Regions from separate parts of the Shinella zoogloeoides genome, predicted to be linked through region 2. Evidence: riboswitches for the same ligand, from Rfam matches in the RefSeq annotation. Region 2 holds a riboswitch; each other region holds the start of a gene.
The links. Region 2 has a riboswitch for cobalamin ahead of Q9316_RS15455 (aromatic ring-hydroxylating oxygenase subunit alpha). Riboswitches for the same ligand answer to the same signal wherever they lie in the genome.

Region 1 (4,190 bases), on a different replicon from region 2:
CATCCGACAGGATCGTCGTGCCGCCGGCCGACCAGTGGAGACCCGTTGCCAGAAGCGTCATCGCGCCGTTCTCCTCTGGCTGAGGATGAGTGCGAAGGCCGGTGCGCCGAACAGCGCCGTGATGACGCCGATCGGAAGCACCTGGCCCGGGATGATGACGCGCGACAGGACGTCCGCGGCGATCATGAAGATGGCGCCGATCAGGGCGGAAGCGGGCAGCAGGAGCCCATGCCGGACGCCGACCACCATGCGCGCGGCATGGGGAATGACGAGGCCGACGAAGCCGATCGAGCCGACGATGGAGACCATGGTCGCGGTCATCAGCGCGGAGATGGCGATCAGCACGACATAGACGCGGCGCACCGGGATGCCGAGCGAGGCGGCCGATTCCGCGCCGAAGGTGAAGGCATCGAGCGCGCGCGCATGCCAGAGGCAGACGATGAGGCCGGCGATTGCGACGGGAAGCGCCAGCCAGACATCCGGCCAGCGCACGCCGGAGAGATTGCCGAGCAGCCAGAACATGATGCCGCGCGCCTGTTCCGCGCTCGCCGCCTTGGTGACGATGAAGGAGGTGAGCGCGTTGAAGAGCTGCGAGCCCGCGATGCCGGCAAGGATGATCGCGCCCGTTCCCCGCCCCGCGCGGACGGCAAGCGCGCTGACGAGGCCGAAAGCGACCAGCGCGCCGACGAACGCCCCGGCAGGCAGCGTCAGCGCGCCGGCCCCGACGCCGAGGATCGCGACGCTGACCGCGCCCGTAGAGGCGCCTGCCGAGATGCCGAGGATATAGGGATCGGCGAGCGCATTGCGCAGGAGCGATTGCAGCACGACGCCGCACAGCGCGAGCGCGGAGCCGCAGCAGGCCGCCACCACCGCCCGGCTCAGCCGGTAGTTCCAGATGATGCCCTCGTCGATGGGCTCCAGCGGATAGCCGGCATGCCAGAGGCGGTTGGCCACCGTCTTTCCCACCACGTCGAGCGGTATCGCCGTCTCGCCCACTGCCGCTCCGATGCCGAGCGCGAAAAGCAGCAGCACGAGCGCCGCGGAAGCGGCGCCCGTGCGGAGCAGAAGGGGGTGATCGGCGGTCACTTTGCGAGGCCAGCCTTCTCGATCGCATCGGCAAGAAGCTCGATGCCCTCGATCGTGCGGATCGTCGGGTTCATCGCCTGCGCGTCCATGTCGAAGACATGGCCGTTCGTGACGGCCGGCATCAGGCTTGCGACCGGGTCGGTCTTCAGGAAGTCGAGCTTGGCTTCGAGGCTGTCGAGCGGATAGCGGCGGCGTTCCATCGAGCCGGCGACGATCATCGTCGGGGACGCCTTGGCGATGGTCTCCCAGCCGACGGTCGGCCATTCGTCGTCGGTCTTGATGATGTTCTCGATGCCGAGCGCCGACATGATGTAGCCCGGCGCGCCGTTCTTTCCGGCGACATAGGGATCGGCATCGGCGGCGCTGGAGAACCAGAAGACGGCCGAAAGCTTGCCGCCGGCAGCGGCAACCTTCGTCCGGGCCGCCTCCTCGCGCTTTTTCAGCGCCGCGACGACCTCTTCGCCCTTTTCCTTGACGTTGTAGATCGCGGCCAGCTCGCGGACCTCCTGATAGACGAGCTCCATGGTGAAGACCTGGTGGCGCACGCCATCGCTTGCCGCGCTGTTCTCCTTGCCGACGCAATCGGACGGCGAGGTATAGACGGGGATGCCGAGTTCCTCGAACTGCTCGGGCTTGGCGACGACGCCTTCCGGCCCGATCTGCCACTGGAACTGCACGGTGACGATATCGGGGTTCTTGGCGAGCACGCTTTCGAAGCTCGGCTCGTTGTCGGCGAGGCGGTCGATCTTGGCGTTGACCTCCTCATAGCCCTTGAGCACCGGCCCGACCCAGAGGGCCGTGCCCACGACCTTGTCGGCAAGGCCGAGCATATAGAGGATTTCGGTGGAGCTCTGGCCGATCGAAACGGTCTGCGTCGGCGCCTTCTGGAAGGTGACCGGGCGGCCGCAATTTTCGAATGTCAGCGGATACTGCGTCTCGGCGGCCTGGGCCGCGCCGGCTGCAAGAAGGGCGGCGGCGCCGGCAAGAGCGGAAAGGAAGGATGCGGCGCGAGTGGCCGCGGGGAACATGGTCATGGATTTCTCCCGGAAAGATGAAAGCGTGCGGGCTCAGGCGACAGGCCGCGAAGGGCCAGGCGCGTTCGGTCGGGAGAAAACGAAGGGAAGCCTGCCGTAGGCGGCAGCCGGAATCGTCATGGCGTCTCCTGTTCCGGGCATCCCCGCCCGTGACTGGGATTGTTGCTCTGACGGCAGGTCTCCTGGCTCACGGATATCTGCGACCTGTCTGCCTTCCCGCGGAAACCGCAGTGGCATGACGCCGAACGCGTCCAAGGACAGGCGGCAATCCGCCTACAGTTGCGGGGGCAGCCACGGAATGGGTCCCTGTTGGGTCGTCCGCACCGTGTTCCCTATTAATCCCCTGGGAGTCATCCTTCAGGGAACCGTCGGCCCATCCTTAGTCCGCGCCGCGCGGCAGCGTCAAGGCAGGGATGGCGATCAGGTCTCGAAATCGCCGAAGACGTCCTGCAGGCGCGTCAGCGTATCGACGCGCTCACTGACGGCGTCCCCCATGACGACGATGACATTGCTGAGCATCAGGTCCATGACGGCCGTCATGGTGGCGGCGCCGTCCCAGAGCGGGCCGTGCGAGCCGGGCACGATCAGGCAGATGTCGGAGACTTCGGGTCCCCAGGGGCAGAATTCGTCGGTCAGCAGCACGACCTTGACGCCGGCGCGCCGCGCCTCCAGCGCCAGCGGCCGGGCCTTTGCGGCGAAGCGGCGCACATCGTGCAGGAACAGCAGACGCCCGTCGACGGAGCCGTCGAGAAGCTCGGCATAGGTGCCGTTGAGGCCATCGACGAACTGCACGCGCGGGCGGGTGTAGGAAAGCTGGCTGGCGAAATACTGCGCGATGCCGCGCACGTTCTGGTATGCGGCGACATAGACTTCGCTTGCCCCGATCAGCGCGTCGATCGTCTGCTGCCATTCGGGCGCATTGGTGATGGCGTAGATTTGGCCGAGATTGTCGATCTGCTGCTGGATGAGGCCGGCGAGCAGCTTGCCTTCCTTGCGGTCCTGCTCCAGCCGATCGACCTGGCCCTTGACCTGCCAGGCGGGATTGGAACTGCCGTGGCGCAACTCGTTCTTCAATTCGTCGAGGCCGTCGAAGCCCATGCGGCGCAGATACCGGCCGATGGTCATCGGCGAGAGCTGGAGCCGCTGGGCGATGGAGCGCGCCGTCTCGAAGGGAAGCTCGGCGAGGTTGCGCTCGATGTAATGGGCGATCAGCTTGTCGGATTTCGACCGCCGGAGGTCGTCGGACTGAACGAGCTTCACAATGCGTTTCGACACGTCGCCCCTCTCTTCAAGCTCCCGCCCGTCCGGAGACGGGCGGGGATCAACCGCGCTCACACCGCGCTCACTGGGCCGTCTTGACCCGCGTCCACACGCGGTCCACCTGACGCAGCGCCGGACCCAGATCCTCGAATATCTGGAGACGCGCCATCGTCTCGGCCGGCGGGTTGATTTCCTTGCTATTCTTGATCTTTTCGACGGTCAATTCCCGCGCCGGCACATTGGCCGTGCCGTTGGTCTGCTGCGAGACGTTGAGGGCGACGATTTCCGGACGCGTATAGAACTGGAGGAACTTGATGGCGTTCTCCTTGTTCGGCGCGCTCTTCAGCACGCAGATGTCCTCCTGGTACATGGTCGCGCCCTCCTCGGGGATCACGTAGCCGAGGTCCTTCTCGTTGCCGAAGACGTCGATCATGGCGCCGACGAAGGCGTGGCCGGCGGCTACGTCGCCCGCCTGCACCATAGGCCGTTCGTCATAGGTGAAGGCCGCGATGTCGGGTTTCATGGCGATGATCGTATCGGCGGCCTGCTGGAGTTCGGCCGGATCGGTCGAGTTGATCTTGTGGCCGTTGAGGATGAGGCCGACGGCCAGCACTTCGCGCATGTCGTCGAGCAGGGTGAACTTCAGCCCCTTGGCCTTGACCGTCTCGATCAGGTCCTTCCAGCCGGTGATGTCCTTGCCGAGGATCTTGCGGTTATACATGATGCCCACAGAACCCCACGCATAGGGCAGGCAATATTCGCCGTTCGGGTCGCTCTTTGCGCGCAGGAAGGCCGGATCGATGTTCTTGA
Region 2 (4,190 bases):
GACGTCCGACTGCGGCGCGCAGTCCGACATCCAGCGCGTCATCGACATCATCGGCGTGATACCAGAGCCGGCCGAGATGAAGAGGTACTTTTCCGCCGGATAGCGCACGAAGGAGAAGTCGCCGAGCGGCCCGAACGCCTTCAGCTTCATGCCGGGACGCAGGTTGTCGAACATCCAGCGCGTGCCGATCGAACTCTTCTGCGCCTTCACCGTGACGGCGACGGAGAAGGGACGCGAGGGCGTCGAGGAGAGCGTGTAGGTGCGCATGACCGGCTCGTCTTCCGACACCGGCAGCTCCAGCGTGACGAACTGGCCCGGCAGGTACCGGAACCAGTTGTCGCGATCCGAGCGGAAGGTGAAGGTCATCACGTCGGCCGTCTCCACCGTCACGGCGGTGCATTCCAGCAAGTGCTGGCGATCGTTCCATGGCTGGAGTCCATCGAAGTGACGGAAGTGGCTGGCGGCGGTCATCTCATGCCACCCGCGAAAGCGGCTTCTTGGCGCCGTCGAGCCGCTCGATCATGAAGTTGCAGTACCATTCGACGAACTGCATGACGCCGCCCTCGTCCTCCGGCGAATAGGGGCCTGGCTGGTAGGCGGGCGAGCGGATGCCGAAGGCGTTTTCCTCGACGATCCGGCGATCCTGGTCGTTGGTCTCGGTCCAGACATGGGTGAGCTCGTCGAGACGGTAATCGACGCCTTCCACCGCATCCTTGCTGACCAGCCATTTGGTGGTGACCTGCGTCAGTTCAGGGCCGAGCGGCAGCACGCGGAAGGTGATGGCGTGGTCGGCGAGAACGTGGTTCCACGTCGACGGATAATGGAAGAGCAGCAGCGTGCCGATATGGCTCTCCAGCACGTCGTTGGAGAGTGGTCGCTGGACGGCGCGCGCGCCGGACATGGTGTAGCTCTCGGCATCCTGGATGAGCGGCATGCGCGCGGCGCGGAACTGGCCGGTCGGCGAGATCCTGAATTCGCTCGGCAAGCCCTGGGCCTCGCAACGCGCCCAATGCTCGGCGATGACGGGATCATCCTTGGCGCCCTGCACGCCGGTCGCGCTCGGCGCTTCCGGATAGGTGCGGCAGAGTTCCGGATGGTTGGCGGCGCAGTGGTAGCACTCGCGGTTGTTCTCCCAGACGAGCTTCCAGTTGCCCTTCTCGATGATCGTGCTTTCGAAGGCGACCTTGGTTTCGCCGAGGCGGTGGCGGGCGAGATAGGGCTCGACCAGGGCGCGGAAGGGCGCAAAATCCGGCGCCTCGTCAGCAAGGCAGATGAAGATGTAGCCGCCGACGGTCTGGCAGTTGATCTGCTTCAGGCTGTGCTGCGTCCTGTCGAAATCCTCCGCCATGTGGCGGGCGAAGAGCAGCGAGCCGTCGAGTTCGTAGGTCCACTGGTGGTAGGGACAGACGAGCTTGGCGGACGAGCCCTTGTGCTGGGTGCAGACGCGCGAGCCGCGGTGGCGGCAGGAATTGTGCAGCGCGCGCACCATGCCCGAGCGGTCGCGGGTGATGACGACCGGATAGTCGCCGACCTGCACGGTGAAATAGTTGCCGGCTTTCGGGATTTCGCAATCATGGCCGATGAACAGCCAGTCGCGATACCAGATCGTCTCCAGGTCGAGCTTGTAGTGATCGGGGTCGATGTAGAAGGCCTGCTCGAGGCTGTAGCCGTCGCGCCGGTTCTTGAGCTTGCGGAGCACGTCGCTTCTGATGTCCATGCCGGTGTCCTCGAAATATCCAGATTGCGGATGAAGCGCACGGAAGGAGACGGCATTCGGGCGGCAGGCGCACCGGTTGCACGCTTCCCGGCCGCCCGCCGCAGCCAGTCACGATCGATACTCCAGGCTGGTTTCCGGGCTGAGGAGCGTCCCTTCGGACCATCGCAGCGCCTTCCCAGACCCTTGGGTCCAGTGGCTTTTGCCGCGTCTTCTCCAACACCGTTGCGGGGGCAGCGCCGGATTTCAACCGGCTTCCCAATTCTCCGCCCTCTTTCGAGAGCGGCACCTTGAGTGTCCTTATCTAAGCGCAAGACTTCTCCGACAGCATGTCGAAAAGCGACACGCCGTCATGATTTGACGACAGTCAAATACGACAGAAGAGCAACACCTTGCATCTGTACTTTTCTTACATATCAAGGCGATATGCATTCTTTTTCGGCAGACCGCCCACGCCTTCGGCATGATGTATTCGACGGGACGACTGTTGTCATATTGCGACCACAAAGCCTGACCCGCAGGAATGGGGACGCAGGCGGAAAGGAATGCTTAACGACGTTTCCATAAACTTTCCGGCAATCCGGACGCGGGGCCGGGCGCGAGCATGGAGTACGGGGCGTGCAGCAGACGAAATTCCGATATTACGATGCCGTCGCCTTCAAGCGCGCGAACCCGCCGAAAGCCGCCGTGCACACCGAATTCCTGCGCACCGGCCGCATCGACCGCAGTTTCGGCTGGAGCCCGACGGAGAAGCGCTATCTCAGCCACCAGGAGGTTGCCGAGCGCACCGGCCGCAAGCTGGAACGGGCCGGCAGCGTCACCCATGACCGCATCAACGGCTTCCACCAGTCCATCCAGTTCCCGAAGCTGATCTTCCACCGCACGCTGGCCGAAACGCCGCATCTCGGCTATTGCCACATCACGGTGGCCAAATCCCGCTTCGCGGAATTCGAGAACGTGCAATGGGCCTTCTACATGGCCAATTTCCTCGCCGAGATCGGCGACGACGAGCAGTTCTTCGCCGGCATTTCCAAGAAGCCCGGGCGCATGTATTTCGCCGTCGCCATCGCGCCGACGGAGGAGGAAGGCCGCCTCAAGATCGACCGCAAGGTGCGCGGCAACGGCGTCATCTTCCGCACCGACGATCCGAAGCTCGCCATGAAGAACGTGCTGATGCTCGGCGCCCGCAACGAGGCGCTGCGCAAGATCATCCGCGCGCTGTGACCGCCGGTCAGGCCCGGTAGAGCATCCATTCCTTGCCCGCCGGCACCTCGTCGCCGCGGCCGTAGACGACCACCCCGTCTCCTCCCCCTGCCCTGGCTTCGGCAAGCGCGCGCTCGCAGGCCGAGGCAAGGTCGAGCGCGCTGTCGGCGCGATCCGACATGCAGACCCCGGCCGAAAGCGTCAGGTGGCCGAGATTGCGGCCGGTGCGCGGATCGCGCAGCGCCATCGTCTGGAAGGCGGCGCGCAGGAGATCGATCAGCCGCGTCACCTCGCTCTCGTCCGATGTGTGGAAGAGGAAGCCGAAGCGCAGGCCATCGAAGCGGACGGCAAGGTCGCTTGCCGGAAAGGCCTGGCGGATGAGGCCGCCGTAGAAGCTCACGAGGTGGTCGGACAGCGCCTCGATCTGCCCGGGCGAAAAACGGCGCTCGGCATCGATCTCGGCGACGGCCACGCCGCACAGCATCGGCAGGTCCGGATTGGCGTAGACGCGGGCGAGCGCCTTGTTGAAGGCGCGACGGTTGCCGAGCTTCGTCGGCGGATCGATGAATTTCGTCGCCTCGAATTCCGCCATCTCCTTCTGGATGCCCTCCATCGCGGCCGATTGCGCGGCAACCTTTTCCGCCATTTCCGCCGTGTGGCTGACGCGCAGTTCCGTCGCCCGCTGCAGGGCTTCGAGCGAGCTGCCGAGCGCGCCGCCGGCCTCGCGGATGACCTGCGAGGCCTCGCCGATCAGGCGGCCGTAATCGTTGAGCGAGGAGCGCTCCTGGCTGAGCAGGTCCATGAAATTGCTCATCTCGCTGCTGATCGCGCCCGCCGAGCGCTGCAGCACGCTCGCCTCGTGCTGGTGCGGCAGGTACTTGCGGCCAAGCTCGTCGAGGGCGGCCTGCGTCTTGTACTTGCCGAGCGCGATGAAGTCGCGCACCAGCTCCGGATTGCCGCCGGCATAGGCCTCGTAGACCAGTTCGTAGTTGCGCGGCAGGCCGTCGATGCCCATCTGCTTCATCGCCGTCGCGATCCGCAGGGCGATGTCGGTCGTCGAGGATTTCTTGTGCGCCATCAATGGAGACCTGTGTGCGGGATGTTCAACCTCTCCTAGCAGGCCGCTCTTTCGGTGGGTCTAATCCGGTCGCTCGAATTTTAGGCAAGCGGGCGGCCCTTGGCATTTGCCGGCAAAGCCCTGTATGGAAGCCGGAAAGACGGAAGGACGGCATGGCTGAGATCGTTGATACGCGCATGGATGCGGAGGCGGCGC
Region 3 (4,190 bases), 990 kb from region 2:
AGCCTCGTCGGGCTGTCGCTCGTCGCCGGCCTTCCGGCCGCGGCCTTCGCCCAGACGGCCAAGGAAGCCACCAGTGCCGGAAAACGCTGGGAAGAGGAGTTCGCACTCTGGCAGAAGGTCTCCTCGGGCAGCGACCTTGCGCAATATGAAGGCTACCTGAAGGCCTATCCGAACGGCACCTTCGCCTCCATGGCGCGCCTGCGCATCGCCGAACTCCAGGCCGCGGCGAAGACCAGGCCAGCCTCCACCGACGACACGGCCGCCAAGGCCGAGGCGGCGGCCGCCGCCGAAAAGGCCAAGGCCAAGGCCGAGGAGGAGGCGAGGAAGGCGGAAGACGCAAGGAAGGCTGCCGAGGCGGAAAAAACCAGGAGCGAGGAAGCGGCCCGCAAGGCCGCGGAAGCCCGGAAGGCGGAAGAGGCACAGAAGGCTGCCGAAGCAGAGAAGGCGAAGGCCGAGGCGGAAGCGGCGCGCGTGAAGGCGGAAGCGGAGGCAAAGAAGGCGGAGGAAGCCGCTGCCGCCCGCAAGCTCGCCGAGGAAAAGGCGGCTGCCCAAGAAAAGGCGAAGGCCGAGGCCGCAGCAGCGGAAAAGGCGCGTGCCGAAGAGGCCGCCCGGCTCAAGGCCGAAACGGAGAAGAAAGAGGCTGAGGCCCGCAAGCTTGCCGAGGAGCAGGCCTCCGAGGCCGAGCGCCTGAAGGCCGAAGCCCAGGCGGCTGCCGACAAGGCGAAGACGGAAGAGGCCGCGCGCCTGAAAGCCGAGGCGGACCGCAAGAAGGCGGAAGAAGCCGCCGCCGCTGAAAAGGCCCGCGCCGAGCAGGAAGCCACCGCGCGCCGCGAAGCCGAGGCCAAGCGCGCAGAAACGGAAAAGGCGGCCGCTGCCGAAAAGGCGCGGATCGAACAGGAGGCCGCCGCCGCGCGCAAGCTTGCCGAGGAGAAGGCGGCCGAAGTGGAGCGGCTGAAGGCCGAAGCGGCGAAGGCCGCCGCGGATGCCGAGGCCAAGGCCGCGGAAGCCGCCCGCCTTGCCAAGGAAGCGGAAAAGCGCGCGGCAGAAGCCGCGGCGGCGAAGAAGGCGGCCGAAGGCGGGCAGGCTGCGACCCGCGAGGCCGAGAAGGACGAGAGCGGCCTTGCCGCCGGGAAGGCGGATGCGGCCAAGCGCGAGGAAGAGGCCTTCCAGAAGGCCGTGCTCGAAGGGTCGGAAAAGGCTTTCCGCGCCTATATCTTCGAATATCCTGACGGCCGCTTCGTTGCGGATGCCCGCGAACGTCTTGCCGCATTGGCGAACACCGCCCGCCAGGAGGTCCAGCCGAAGCAGGAGACCGTGGAGACCGAGCGCAATGTCGTCGAAGAGCCCGTCGTCGATCCGCGCGAAGCCTATCTGGGCCGTTCGACCCGCGCCCAGGCACAGCGCTGGCTGAGCGTGCTCGGCTACAACACCTACGGCGCCGACGGCGTCTTCGGCCCGCGCACCCGCGCGGCGATTTCTGCCTGGCAGGGGGCTTCCGGCTACCGCGCCGACGGCTACCTGTCGCGCCAGCAGTTCCGCTCGCTGCGGCAGGCCGCGCGATATGCCGAAGCCCGGCAACCGCGCCAGCGCCGCTACCAGCAGCGGGACTACGACGTGCTGGAGGGGCCGGTCGACGGTTATTACGACGAGCCGTATTACGGCGACGACGGCTATTACAACGACCGCGGCGGCGTGGTGATCATTCCCGGCTATTGAAATTGCGACGGCCGGACGGCGGTTTCAGCACAGGTGATGCCGCTGCCGGTCAATTGACTTGTCAGGGCCGGAAGCATAATCATCGGGATATTGGATGGTTCCCGGATCCGGAAACGGATCGGGGAGTAAATGGGAATGTGACGCGGCGGACCCAACCAGGGCGCTGCAATCACGGCCGACCCCGCGACTGTAGAGTGGCGAGGGACGCCTATCCGGCGGAAGGACATGCGTGCAAGCGAGGCAATGGTGCCCGCGACCGCGCCTCGAAGACCGGCCGGAAAAGCCACTGGGTGGCATCGCGATAAGCCAAGGCTGGACGCCTCTTTTTCTACGAATCGTCCGTCTTTCGCGATGCTAGGGCCCGGGAAGGCGAGGGTGACCCGCAGGCGTTGAACAACGCCGGACGCCGCGAGCCAGGAGACCTGCCAGACAATGAGGGCATATCGCCCGACCTGGGGAGGGGCTTCCCCAACGCCTGCACGGAGGTTGTCATGGCTGTTTCTACCACGTCTTCTGTTACCCTTTCCGCAAACGACCGCCTCGTTGCCGGCGTTTTCGCGCTGCTGCTCGGCGCCTTCCTCGTGTTCGGCGCCGGCCTTGCGAATTCGGCCGTGCTGCACGATACGGCGCACGATACCCGTCACTCCTACGGCTTTCCCTGCCACTAAGGAGCTTTGACATGATCGTTCGTTATCTCCTGGCCGCCCTGGTGGCCGGGCTGTTCTCCGGCGTCCTCATGACGGCCGCCCAGGAGGCGCGAGTCGTGCCGCTCATCCTGCACGCCGAAGAGTTCGAGGGCGAGGAAGCCGCGCCGGCCGCCGACGGCACCACGCCGACGACCGAGGGCGCCGCCCAGACACAGGAGCATTCCTCGCTCGGCGCGGCCATTCTCGATGTCGCCTCCTACCTGTCGCCCGTTTCCGTCGCCTATGCCCATGAGGGCGAGGAGCACGAGGAGGGCGGCATCATGTTCGGCATGAGCCGGTTCTCCGGCACGCTGCTGGCAAACCTCGTGACGGGTACCGGCTTTGCGCTGCTGCTCGCAGGCTTCAGCCTCGTCTCCGGCCATCCGATCACGGTCGCGAACGGTGCGCTCTGGGGCGCTGCCGGCTGGCTTGCCGTGCACATGCTGCCGGCCATCGGCCTGCCGCCGGAACTTCCGGGTTTCCCGGCAGCCGATCTCGGCGACCGCCAGGTCTGGTGGATCGCGACCGTCATTCTCTCGGCGGCGGGTCTCTACCTGCTGTTCCTCAAGCAGAACATCGTCGCCAAGATCGCCGGCCTCGTGCTGATTGCGGCGCCGCAGGTCTACGGCGCGCCGCAGCCGGGCGACATTTCCAGCAACGTTCCGGCCGTTCTCGGTGCGGAATTCGCCGTCGCCGCGCTAGCAACGACGCTGTTCTTCTGGATCGTGCTCGGCCTTTCGCTGGGTTTTGCCAACGAGAAGATCGCCAAGGCGGCCTGATATGACAGTGACATCGCCCGGAGCCGTCCTGGTTCTGGGCGGTGCGCGTTCCGGAAAATCCGCTTTTGCCGAGAGGCTGGTCGCCGAGACCGGCCTCTCGCGTCATTATATCGCCACCGGCCGCGCGTGGGATGACGAGATGCGCGCGCGCATCGCAAAGCATCGGGAAGACCGCGGAAAAGGCTGGGAAACGCACGAGGAGCCGCTTGCGCTCGCCGCGCGCATTGCCGATGTGACGCGCAAGGACCGTGCGGTCCTCATCGATTGCCTGACGCTCTGGCTCACCAACCTGATGCTGGAGGAGCGGGACATCGCTGCCGAATTCGCCGGTCTCCTCGAGGCCATAAGAACCGCGCCCGGCCGGCTGGTCTTCGTGTCGAACGAGGTCGGCCTCGGCATCGTGCCGGAAAACCGCATGGCACGCGAATTCCGCGACCATGCCGGGCGGCTCCACCAGCAGGTGGCCGCCCTCGTGCCAGAAGTCTATTTCGTCGCGGCCGGACTGCCGCTGAAAATGAAGGGTTGAGCCAATGCTGCAACAGAAGATCCCCGCCACCGTCATCACCGGCTTCCTCGGCGCGGGCAAGACGACGATGATCCGCAACCTCCTGCAGAATGCCGGTGGAAAGCGCATCGCGCTCATCATCAACGAGTTCGGCGATCTCGGCGTCGACGGCGACGTGCTGAAGGGCTGCGGCGCGGAAGCCTGCACTGAGGACGATATCATCGAGCTCACCAACGGCTGCATCTGCTGCACCGTCGCCGACGACTTCATCCCGACCATGGCGAAGCTGCTGGAACGCGAGAACCGTCCGGACCATATCGTCATCGAGACCTCCGGCCTTGCCCTGCCGCAGCCGCTCGTCGCCGCCTTCAACTGGCCGGAGATCAAGACCCAGGTGACGGTCGACGGTGTCATCACTGTGGTCGACAGTGCCGCCGTCGCCGCCGGCCGCTTTGCCGACGACCACGACAAGGTCGATGCGCTGCGCGTCGAAGACGAGAACCT

Region 1: linked by a shared signal. The riboswitch ahead of Q9316_RS21170 (ABC transporter substrate-binding protein) and the one ahead of Q9316_RS15455 (aromatic ring-hydroxylating oxygenase subunit alpha) in region 2 are both predicted to bind cobalamin.
Region 3: linked by a shared signal. The riboswitch ahead of Q9316_RS10760 (CbtB domain-containing protein) and the one ahead of Q9316_RS15455 (aromatic ring-hydroxylating oxygenase subunit alpha) in region 2 are both predicted to bind cobalamin.

Annotation. Positions count from the first base shown of each region.
Region 1 is NZ_CP132312.1:147,323-151,512, forward strand. Features, by position in the region: gene Q9316_RS21160 (ABC transporter ATP-binding protein) at 1-61, opposite strand, end outside; gene Q9316_RS21165 (FecCD family ABC transporter permease) at 58-1,086, opposite strand; gene Q9316_RS21170 (ABC transporter substrate-binding protein) at 1,083-2,120, opposite strand; cobalamin riboswitch at 2,276-2,505, opposite strand; gene Q9316_RS21175 (MurR/RpiR family transcriptional regulator) at 2,541-3,395, opposite strand; gene Q9316_RS21180 (polyamine ABC transporter substrate-binding protein) at 3,463-4,190, opposite strand, start outside.
Region 2 is NZ_CP132311.1:2,936,190-2,940,379, forward strand. Features, by position in the region: gene Q9316_RS15450 (hybrid-cluster NAD(P)-dependent oxidoreductase) at 1-471, opposite strand, end outside; gene Q9316_RS15455 (aromatic ring-hydroxylating oxygenase subunit alpha) at 473-1,717, opposite strand; cobalamin riboswitch at 1,826-2,022, opposite strand; gene Q9316_RS15460 (DUF6656 family protein) at 2,333-2,938, shown strand; gene Q9316_RS15465 (GGDEF domain-containing protein) at 2,946-3,995, opposite strand; gene Q9316_RS15470 (L-threonylcarbamoyladenylate synthase) at 4,148-4,190, shown strand, end outside.
Region 3 is NZ_CP132311.1:1,949,344-1,953,533, reverse strand. Features, by position in the region: gene Q9316_RS10765 (peptidoglycan-binding domain-containing protein) at 1-1,716, shown strand, start outside; cobalamin riboswitch at 1,795-2,160, shown strand; gene Q9316_RS10760 (CbtB domain-containing protein) at 2,208-2,384, shown strand; gene Q9316_RS10755 (CbtA family protein) at 2,396-3,181, shown strand; gene cobU (bifunctional adenosylcobinamide kinase/adenosylcobinamide-phosphate guanylyltransferase) at 3,183-3,707, shown strand; gene cobW (cobalamin biosynthesis protein CobW) at 3,712-4,190, shown strand, end outside.